One region of the Rhodococcus sovatensis genome, then DNA from elsewhere that is predicted to be linked to it. Evidence: riboswitches for the same ligand, from Rfam matches in the RefSeq annotation. Region 1 holds a riboswitch; each other region holds the start of a gene.
The links. Region 1 has a riboswitch for thiamine pyrophosphate ahead of WDS16_RS15315 (TenA family protein). Riboswitches for the same ligand answer to the same signal wherever they lie in the genome.
Positions count from the first base shown of each region.

Region 1 (3,194 bases):
GTTCTCGTACAGGAATTTCGAGTATTCGGTCCACTTGGCGAGATCCTGCCCGCCGACGGTGCCCGCTGCGTCCTTCATGTACTTCTCGGCCAGCATGTGCTGGCTTTCGAACACCAGGGACTCGTCGGTGAACGTGCCAGGATTGGCATCGATGATGTCCTGAGCGGCGCGCTCTGGTTCGTCGGCCGCGAACTGGTATCCGCGCTGCAACGCCTGGACGAACTTCCTTCCCTCCTCAGGATTGTCGGCAAGCCAGTTTTCGTTTCCGCTGATCGTGATCGCGTACGCGTCGGGGAAGCCGTAGTCCGTGCTTTCGAAGTACTTCATCGGCGTCCCGCTGTGTTCGGCCTCGAGGCCTTCCCACGCGAGGTACGACACGGTGAAGTCGGCAGTACCCGAGTACACGGCCTCGTACGCAGAGGTGCCGAGCACGACGGTCTCGTATTCGCCGGTACCACCGTCGTTCTGAATGATCTGACGTAGTCCGGCTTGTTCACCGGTATCTCCGAAGCCGGCGTACACCTTGCCGTCCAGTGCCTTCGGGCTGGGAATGTCGTCGCGGTCGGCGCGTACGCCGATCGCGGTTGCCCAGTGTTGAAGTGGCGCAAGTACCGAAATTATCTGCGCACCTGCGGATTTCGCGAATGTCGTAGAGCTTTGAGTGCTGATACCGAACTCGGCATTGCCCGAGTCGACGAGTGTGTCCGGTGAGGTGTTGTTGTAGGGAAGCACCTCGACGTCGAGTCCGGCGTCGGCGAAGTAACCCTCTTGAAGCGCCACATACAATCCGGTGTGATTGGTGTTCGGAGTCCAGTCCAGAGCGAACCGGATGTTGTCCGTATCGTTCGTCTGCGCACAGGATGACAGACCGAGGATCGACACCGCTGCGATGGACATAGCGAATAGTTTTCTCACAGCGACACCGGCCATGGTGTCGGATGCAATGCGGTGTCCCAGAACATCAGCTCGTATCGAGTGGCCGACACGAAGGATCGGATCATCGCCTCGCGCTGAGCCTCGGTCGCGAGCGTCGCAGCCTCGTCGACGAGGCTGCGCGCACCGTCGACGACAGTGCGAAACTCTTCGGAGTCGTACGTCGAAACCCAACGCGCATAGGGATGTTCAGGGTCCGCCAGCAATACATCCCTGGCGGCGCCCGACAGTCGGACGGCCACGTCCGCGTAGATCCAGAAGCACGGCAGAACCGCCGCTGCCGCAACCGCGTACGGTTCTGTCGCTGCTGTGGCGATCAGGTACGAGACGTATCCCAAGCATGCCGACGAGTGTTCGGCGCGTGAATTCGCGTTGGGGAGTAGGTCGCTCGACAGTAGCGAGTGGTGAAGTGAGGCTTCCTCGACGGCGCCGGCCGCCGAGGCAGCCCAGAACGCCGCCGTGGTCGCGTCGGGTGCCTTAGAGGCGAGGATCGACAATGCCTTGGCGTATCCGGCCAGGTAGAGCTCGTCCTGCTCGATATAGGTGCGGAACGCGTCGAGCGGCAAGGAGCCGTCGCCGAGTAGTCGCAGAAACTTCAAGTCGTCGATTGCGGCGCGTAGCTCGGCCGTTGCTTCCCACAATCGATCCGTATGGCGGACAGAGTCCACCGAGTGCACAGGCGTAGTCATCGCCTCGACATCCCTTCGTCAGCATTACCTGCATCAGGTTCGACGGGTGTGATCTCAGCATCCGCATGTACGGACGCACCCCGTGTCAGAACATCGCCGACCATACATCATCGCGTCCGGCGGTCCGCACGTGAGCACAGACGGAGGCCGGATTTTCCCGCGCACGTGGTCGGGCCGGACGTAGGCTACGCCGATGAGCACAGCCCGCACGTGTACCAGAGCCGCAGCGGCCATCGGAGTTACAGCTGGGATCATCCTGGCCGGTAGTGGCATCGCGAACGCCGACGAGTGGCCCCCGATCCCGGACTATCCGAGCCCCAGCGTGCCCTTCGAAACCAAGAACTTCCTGACGCCCACCGATCCGGCCTACTGGAATCCGTTGCTCGCAGAGAACCGGTTGACCTCGCCGTACGGTACCGATACGAGGATCGTGTGTACCGCGTTTCACGGTGTGCTCACCGGATGCTGGCAGGCCGACGAACAGGGCAACCCGCACAAGCTCGTCGCGTTGCCGTTCGATTTTCCGAATGTCACGGGATCGTCGATGCCTGGTGGCGGCCCGCAGCACTTCGTCTACCCGGGGTTCATTCCAGGAATCGGCTGAGCCAAGAAGTTCTACTTCAGTTCGAACGCCGAGTCCGACACGGTGAATCCGTGACCGACTTGGTCCGCGCAGCTGACGCCGGTCTTTTCCTCGACCCGGCACGTCAACCCGTTCGAGCTGCCCGAGCCAGGAATCGACAGCGTCTCGCCGTACGGCAGTGCGCGTGCCGTGCCGTCGAACCGGTGGAAGCGGGGATCTCCCGAGCTGAGAAATCGGGCAGGCGACCCTGCGGTCAGCTCGATGGTATTCGGCGCGACCCGGGAATCAGGAGCCCCGCTGCCCTCGACGCGTGGAGCGGTCGACGGGAATTCTCCGTGGCAGCCGGCAACGGACGTCACGGTGACGAACACGGCACACTCGAATTTCCCACTCGGAGAGGTGAAGTAGTAGAAGCCGTCGTTTCCTTCGAATCGCGAGGCGTCGGCGGTGGGCGGAGCTGTGGTGGTGGTACTGGGTCGTTGCGACGAACTACTGCTCGGTGTCCCCGTCGTGCTCGGTGTCCCAGTAGTGGTCGGGCTGGTAGTGCGGACAACGGACGGTGGATCGGTGTCGACGGTCGCGAGCGGCGCTGTCGCCGTGCCGTCGACGTCGGAGCTGCAGCCGGCGAGAAGTACCGCCCACAGAGCACACGCTGAGCCACCGTATGCCCGCAGTCGGTTCATGTCGCCAGCATAAACAAGCGAACCCGCTCATCTGGAGTTGGTACGTTGGCGTTCGTCGAGCAACGAAGGAGGTGCCATGGGTGACGCGACTTGCCGAGTGGCCACTCCCTACGGGGACGTGGTCGGCTATATGGACGGCACCGTGTACGCGTGGAAGGGCATCCCCTACGCGGCGGCACCCGACGGCGAGCATCGATTCCGATCTCCACGCCCGGCCGAGCCCTGGTCGGAGCCGTTGGATTGCCGAAAGTTCGGCGCGGTCGCTCCGCAAGGACTGGACAATCCTGTCCCGATGGACCCCGACAT
Region 1 is NZ_CP147846.1:3,316,282-3,319,475, reverse strand. It holds gene WDS16_RS15320 (ABC transporter substrate-binding protein) at 1-930, opposite strand, end outside; gene WDS16_RS15315 (TenA family protein) at 912-1,622, opposite strand; TPP riboswitch at 1,616-1,715, opposite strand; gene WDS16_RS15310 (hypothetical protein) at 1,816-2,226, shown strand; gene WDS16_RS15305 (hypothetical protein) at 2,238-2,888, opposite strand; gene WDS16_RS15300 (carboxylesterase/lipase family protein) at 2,965-3,194, shown strand, end outside.

Region 2 (3,194 bases), 1.7 Mb from region 1:
ATCGATTCGGGAGTGCCGATCATCGTCGCATGTCCGCCGCCTGCAGCAAGGGTGCCGAGAAGCTCACGCACGGTTGGCTTGTCCTTGGCGACGATGCGCAGAATGGTCTCGTAGCGTCCGTGCGGACCCGTGAACTCCTCGACCGGCGGGAGAGTGGGAACTGGCGCGTCCAATTCCCACTCTCGACAATCCTGTTCGACGTACATGCCCAGCTGACGCAATGACTGCTCGACAGGCAGCAATGCATCGAGTTCGGCCTTCTTCGCGTGTGCTTCGGTCATGGTCGACCCGATATACGTGACGAGGCCAGGCATGATGCCCACCGAATTTCCATCGCGGCCGGCCTTGTGGATTCGCGACTTCACGTCGGCGTAATAGCCTGCCCCCGAATCGATATCGTAGGCAACAGCGTAAATCGCCTCGGCGTAACGCGCCGCGAGATCCCGGCCCTCGCCCGACGCACCGGCCTGGAACAGCACCGGCCGTCCCTGGGGTGAGCGAGGGACCGTCAACGGGCCATCGACTCGAAAGTACTTGCCCACGTGATCGATCGAATGCACGCCGTCGGGGTCCGCGTACTGACCATCACGATCGAGCTTGAGGGCGTCGCCGTCCCAGCTGTCCCACAGCGCAAGTGCAACCTCGACGAACTCCTCGGCACGGGCGTAACGCTCAGCGCGAGCCGGTATCTCGGTGAACCCGTGATTGCGGGCTTCGGCGTCGAACATGGAGGTGACGACGTTCCACCCCGCACGCCCGCCGCTGATGTGATCGAGGGAGGCGAGGAGGCGGGCAGCATGGAACGGCGTGTAGAAGGTGGTGGACACCGTCGTGACCAGTCCAATGTGCGATGTCGCCCGCGCCATCGCCGTCAGCGCGGTGATGGGCTCGAGGAACCAGGTGCCCGCTCCTGCCGGATCACGCACCGAATGCCCGTCGGCGAAGAAGACTGCGTCGAGCTTCCCTCGCTCCGCGGTCCGCGCGAGCTCCTCGTAGTAGCCGATATCGCCGAGATCCTCCACACGAGAGCTCGAATGGCGCCACGCGGCACTGTGGTGGCCGCAGCCGAACAGAAATGCGTTGAGATGCAGCATCGTTCAGTCCTTGACCAGTCCGCCGTCCACCACGAGATTCTGTCCGGTCACCGACCTCGACCACGGTGAGGCAAAGAACAGCAGCGCGTCGGCGAATTCTGCGGGCGTCACCACTCGCTGCAGTGGAGTCGACGCAGCAATCAAGTCGAACACCGCCTCGGGCGTCGCCGCGCTGGCGTCCGTCGTACGAAGCAATCCACCGGAGACCATGTTGACGGTGATGCCGTCGACACCGAGATCGGCTGCGAGCGTGCGGGTCAGGGACAGCAGGGCTGCTTTCGACGCCGTGTAGTCATGGTACGGCACCACCGGGTTCTGAAAGAGATTGGTTCCGACGTTGATGATTCGACCGAAACCCGCTGTCCGCATTCCGGGCAACGCGCGCTGGGTTGTCGTCAACGCTCCACGAACAGTTCCCTGGAACTGTGCATCGAACTGCTCCCACGAGATGGAGTCGGCCTTGCTTCGGGCGTCGCCGTTGAACGAAAAGTCGGCGAGGGCGTTGTTGACGACGGTAGTGACCGTGGTTCCGAAGTGCTGCTCGGCGGCGGTGAAGAGCGCGTCCATCTCTTCGGCAACGGTGATGTCCGCTTGCACGGCCAAGCCGCCGATCTCTGCAGCGAGCTGCTCGGCCGACACCGCGCTGGCGCGATAGTTCACGACAACGCGAGCCCCCTGGTGCGCGAATGCTCGGGCGATCGAGGTGCCGAGCCCTCGTCCCGCTCCGGTGACCAACACGGTCTGCTCGTCGAAATTCATGTGCTTCCTCTCGCTCGCTGGTCGACATGCGGCGGCGGAGAAGACAATGCACCCCGTGCGGATGCAGACATCCCTACGCTGGTGTTGACCAGATCAGGTTCGACGGGTGTGATCTCAGCCGCTCGGTGCGGCACCCCGTGTCGCCGACGAGTGTACCTCTCGGGCTTTGTTGCTGTATCTAGCGCTGGCAGTAGAGATGAATATAGGCTCCTACGATGCGCGAACGAGAGTACGTCGAGTACTGGTTGGACGAGAACGTCGTGCTCGTCCTCGACAACCGCGTCGTCGAGATCTTCGATTCGACACAGCAGACAGTCTCGGGCCGACCCCGCTGGCACGTTTCGCACATCGGAGTCGACGCGAAGCCGCGGGGCGGCGGGCTACGAGTGAAGATCGGTGCACGCCTGCCCGATGACTCGATGTCCTACCTCAGTGGTCAAGCGGTGTTCGATGTCCCGGAGGACAAAGTCCCGCACGTGTTGGCGTTCTTCGACCGCGCGAAGCTCGCCAGAGGCTGACCGAAGATTCGGCTTTCCGGGGCAGCTACTTCGTACCGAAGACAGCCCACCCGTGTGCCGGGACCGAGCTCCACCCCGAATGTTCGGATGCGTCCCCGGCCACGACGTCACCGGATACGCGATAGTCGACCGCCTCGTTCCCGAGGTTGAGGGCGACGTACAGCACGTTGTCGGCGTCGTACGCTCGGTAGAGCATGGCTGTGTTGGTCAGCTCGAGAGTCTCGGTTCGTGCGTGATGCAGCCATGGATTGCGCCTGCGTAGACCGATCAGCTGCTGATGCAAGTGGAAGATCGGCCACCCTGCCGGATCGAGTTGTTCCTTCGCCATGGGGAATTCGGGACGAACATCGTCGTCGCCACCGACGCGCTCCTCCTTGACACCATGGAATCCCTGCTCGTCGCCGTAGTAGATCATCGGCGTTCCGCCGGTCGTGAACAGCACGACGAGGGCGTGCGCGAGGTGCCGCTCGTCGGTGATCGTGCTTGCGATTCGGTTCACGTCGTGGTTGCCGACGAACGTCGCCGGGACGAACGTGTCCATCCAGTCGTTGTGGCGGCCCAGCGCATGAGAAAGCTCGAAGAAGTTTTCCTCGACGATGCCGCTCCACGTCGCCTTCCACAGTTCGTACTGGGTCACCGAATCCAGTGAACTCGACGTCACGATCGCGGCGTAGTCGCCGTGTATCACCTCGCCGAGGAAGTATGCGTTCGGGTGCTTTTCCCGTACGCGGGGGATCACCGCGCTCCAGAACTTCGGCGGCACAGCGTATGCCGCGTCCAACCGCCAACCGTCGGCGCCGCGGCTCAGCCAGTGATCCATGAC
Region 2 is NZ_CP147846.1:5,001,318-5,004,511, reverse strand. It holds gene WDS16_RS23315 (LLM class flavin-dependent oxidoreductase) at 1-1,094, opposite strand, end outside; gene WDS16_RS23310 (3-oxoacyl-ACP reductase) at 1,098-1,853, opposite strand; TPP riboswitch at 1,907-2,001, opposite strand; gene WDS16_RS23305 (hypothetical protein) at 2,069-2,371, shown strand; gene WDS16_RS23300 (alpha-amylase family glycosyl hydrolase) at 2,397-3,194, opposite strand, start outside.
Region 2: it holds a riboswitch for thiamine pyrophosphate, as region 1 does, so the genes downstream of both, WDS16_RS23310 (3-oxoacyl-ACP reductase) here and WDS16_RS15315 (TenA family protein) in region 1, are expected to answer to the same signal.

Region 3 (3,194 bases), 610 kb from region 1:
GACAGCGGTCGCGAGAAGGACCGCATCGCACCCCAGCTCCATGGCCAGCGCTGCATCGCTCGCGGTTCCGATCCCCGCGTCGAGGATGACGGGCACCGACGCGGCGTCGACGATCATCTCGATGTTGTGCGGGTTGGAAATGCCGAGACCAGTTCCGATTGGCGCACCGAGCGGCATGACGGCCGCGCAACCGATGTCCTCGAGCCTTAGCGCGAGCACCGGATCATCGGTGGTGTACGGGAGGACGTGAAAACCGTCGTCGACCAGTTGCTCTGCGGCCTTGACCAGTTCGATCGCGTCGGGCAGCAGGGTCCGCTCGTCGGCGATGACTTCGAGCTTCACCCAATTCGTTTCGAGAGCTTCACGACCCAGCTGAGCGGTCAGGACCGCTTCGGCGGCGCCTCGACACCCTGCAGTGTTCGGCAGCGGCGCGATGTTCAACTTGCGCAGCAGATCGAGCACGCCGGTACCGCCCGCAGCGTCGACGCGTCGCATCGCGACGGTGGTCAGCTCGGTGCCCGACGCGACGAGCGCGTCCTCCAACACCGCGAGGTTCGCGGCTCCCCCGGTGCCCATGATGAGCCGGGAGTCGAAGGCCTTGTCTGCAATCTTCAATACGTCCGACATTTGCTCAACCACCCTGCACAGCCGTGAGAATCTCGATGGTAGAACCCTTTTCGACGGTTGTTGCGTCCCATCTACTCTTGGGCAACACTGTTCCGTCGACGGCAACTGCGATACCCCGCTCGGGCATGGACAGCTGCAAGAGAAGCTGCCGCATGGTCACGTCCGCAGCGATGTCCAGCTCTTTCCCATTGACCGTAATCATTTCTTTCCTAACCTTTCGGTCCAAGGACGGGCTCGAATCGGGATGGATCTGCTGCCTTGGCTTCGGGGAGTGTGTCGCCGCAGAGGAGCGCCGAGACGGCGTCTGCAGTGATGGGCGTCAACAGGATTCCGTTGCGACCGTGACCTGATGCGACGATGACGCGTTCGGAGAGACGCCCGATGACGGGTAGCCCGTCGGGGCTCATCGGTCTCAGCCCCGCCGCGCTTTCGTACAGTTCGTATTCGCCGATGCTCGGCATGAGTCGTTCGGCGTCGGCTATGAGGTCACGCACCCCTGCGACGGTGACCTGTGTGTCGTGGCCCGATTCGTACTGGGTGGCACCGACGACCAGTCCATCGCCGCGCGGAACGAGGTAGATGGGGCGGCCGTGAACGCTGCCGCGAATCGTGCGGGTGGGGGCGCTACCTGCGCTCGGGCGTCGACGCAGCCTGAGAATTTCGCCTTTCACGGCGCGAACCGGCATTGCAGGGAGCAACGACGCAGTCTGCGCGCCGGCCGCGACGACGATCTGATCGGCATCCAGAGCGTCCAGGTCTGTCACCGCCTCGCCGATGATCTCCACTCCAACTGCGGCTTCCTTCAACGCGGCCATCAGGGCCCGGTTGTCGACGGCCAGTTCGGTGGGCGCGAGAAGCCCGAGGCGAATGTTCTGGGCCAGCGAAGGTTCGAGTTCACGAATCTGCGCGCGACCGAGGATCTCGAGTTCGTGCCCCTGCTGCCCGACGAATTCGGCAATGGTTCGCAGATCCTCGGCGTCGGCGGCATCGAGTGCAACGGTGAGCGAACCGGTCGAGGAGAACACGTCACCGGGAAGTGATCGAGCGAACTCCGGCCACCGCGCCAACGAGTGCGCGCCCAGTGCGAGCAGTTCGTGTTCACCGGGCCATCCCTCCGACAGCGGAGCTAGCATTCCGCCCGCGACCCACGACGCCCCTGAGCCGAGCATCGGGTCGTACAACCGCACCGACCAGCCGTCACGCGCTGCCCGCACTGCTACCGCCAGGCCGATGACACCGCCGCCGACCACTGCCAGAGTTCCGGACATCTCACAACCACCTCACTCCCTGCGCCGGCATGATCCGGTTCAGGTATTGACGGTAAGGACGGCGTGCCCACTCTCAGCCCTGCGTACCCCAGGACTCCCGTGTATCGACCAACTGCTCACAGACTACCTTTGCACTGTGTATCCCACTCAGAGCTCCCGTAACGAATCGGCGCGCGAGCGGTTGACCTCGGCCCGCCTGTATCTGTGCACCGACGCCAGGCGCGAGCTCGGCGACCTCGCCCAGTTCGCCGAGGCTGCGCTCTCCGGCGGCGTCGACATCATCCAGCTGCGTGACAAGAATTCGGCCGGTGAGCGCGAGTTCGGTCCTCTCGAAGCCAAGGACGAACTAGCTGCGTTGGCAGTTCTGTCCGCCGCGACGAAGCGCCACGGTGCACTGTTGGCCGTGAACGATCGGGCGGATCTCGCATTGGCGTCCAATGCGGACGTGCTGCATCTCGGCCAGAACGACCTGCCTGTGCATTACGCGCGGCAGATCCTCGGGCCCGACGTCGTCATCGGTCGTTCGACGCAGAATCGCAACCAGGCGAGCCTGGCTGCCATCGAGGATGGCGTCGACTACTTCGCGACGGGACCGGTGTGGGCGACTCCCACCAAGCCGAACCGCACGGCGGCCGGGCTCGAGCTGCTGCGCAGCACCGCCGAATCCGCGCCCTCGCGCCCATGGTTCGCCATCGGCGGCGTCGACGCAGGCAATGTCGACGAAGTGCTCGCCGCAGGTGCCGATCGGATCGTCGTGGTCCGTGCCATCACGCAGGCCCGAGATCCACAGGCCGCAGCGCAGGAACTGTCACAGAAGCTGACGCGAAGCTAGTCCAGCCAGCCGAGCACGGTCGACGGCGACAGGACATGCACCGTCGTCGGCAGTCGTTCTCTGAGTCCCCGGTCCGCCGTGACGAGCGCGGTCAATGCGGAACCTTCGTGGGCGCGCCGGGCGAGTTCGTCGTCGCCGCTGGCCGAGGCGTGAAAGATGGGGATACGGACGTCCTCGAACTGCGCAGCCCGCGCTTCGCCTTCGAGCACCGCTTCGATTTCCTTCAACCACCCGAAGCTCCCACCGGGTAGTTCGACGGTGCGCGGCAGGATGTCGGCAAGCGAGGCCAGTAGTGCTTTGGTCGCTCCGCTACGGTCCTTCCACCAGCCGTCTGGGCGGGAACCCAGGACGTTCGCAGTGTCCAGAAGCACCCGCAGAGGCTCTGTTCGTAGCGCCGGCCAGCTGGCGGCGAAACCGGGATGAAGCGGCAGCTGATCGACCATCACCTCAGGGACCCACCGTAATTC
Region 3 is NZ_CP147846.1:3,923,300-3,926,493, forward strand. It holds gene WDS16_RS18190 (thiazole synthase) at 1-627, opposite strand, end outside; gene thiS (sulfur carrier protein ThiS) at 632-829, opposite strand; gene thiO (glycine oxidase ThiO) at 837-1,895, opposite strand; TPP riboswitch at 1,895-2,006, opposite strand; gene thiE (thiamine phosphate synthase) at 2,032-2,727, shown strand; gene WDS16_RS18210 (NUDIX hydrolase) at 2,724-3,194, opposite strand, start outside.
Region 3: it holds a riboswitch for thiamine pyrophosphate, as region 1 does, so the genes downstream of both, thiO (glycine oxidase ThiO) here and WDS16_RS15315 (TenA family protein) in region 1, are expected to answer to the same signal.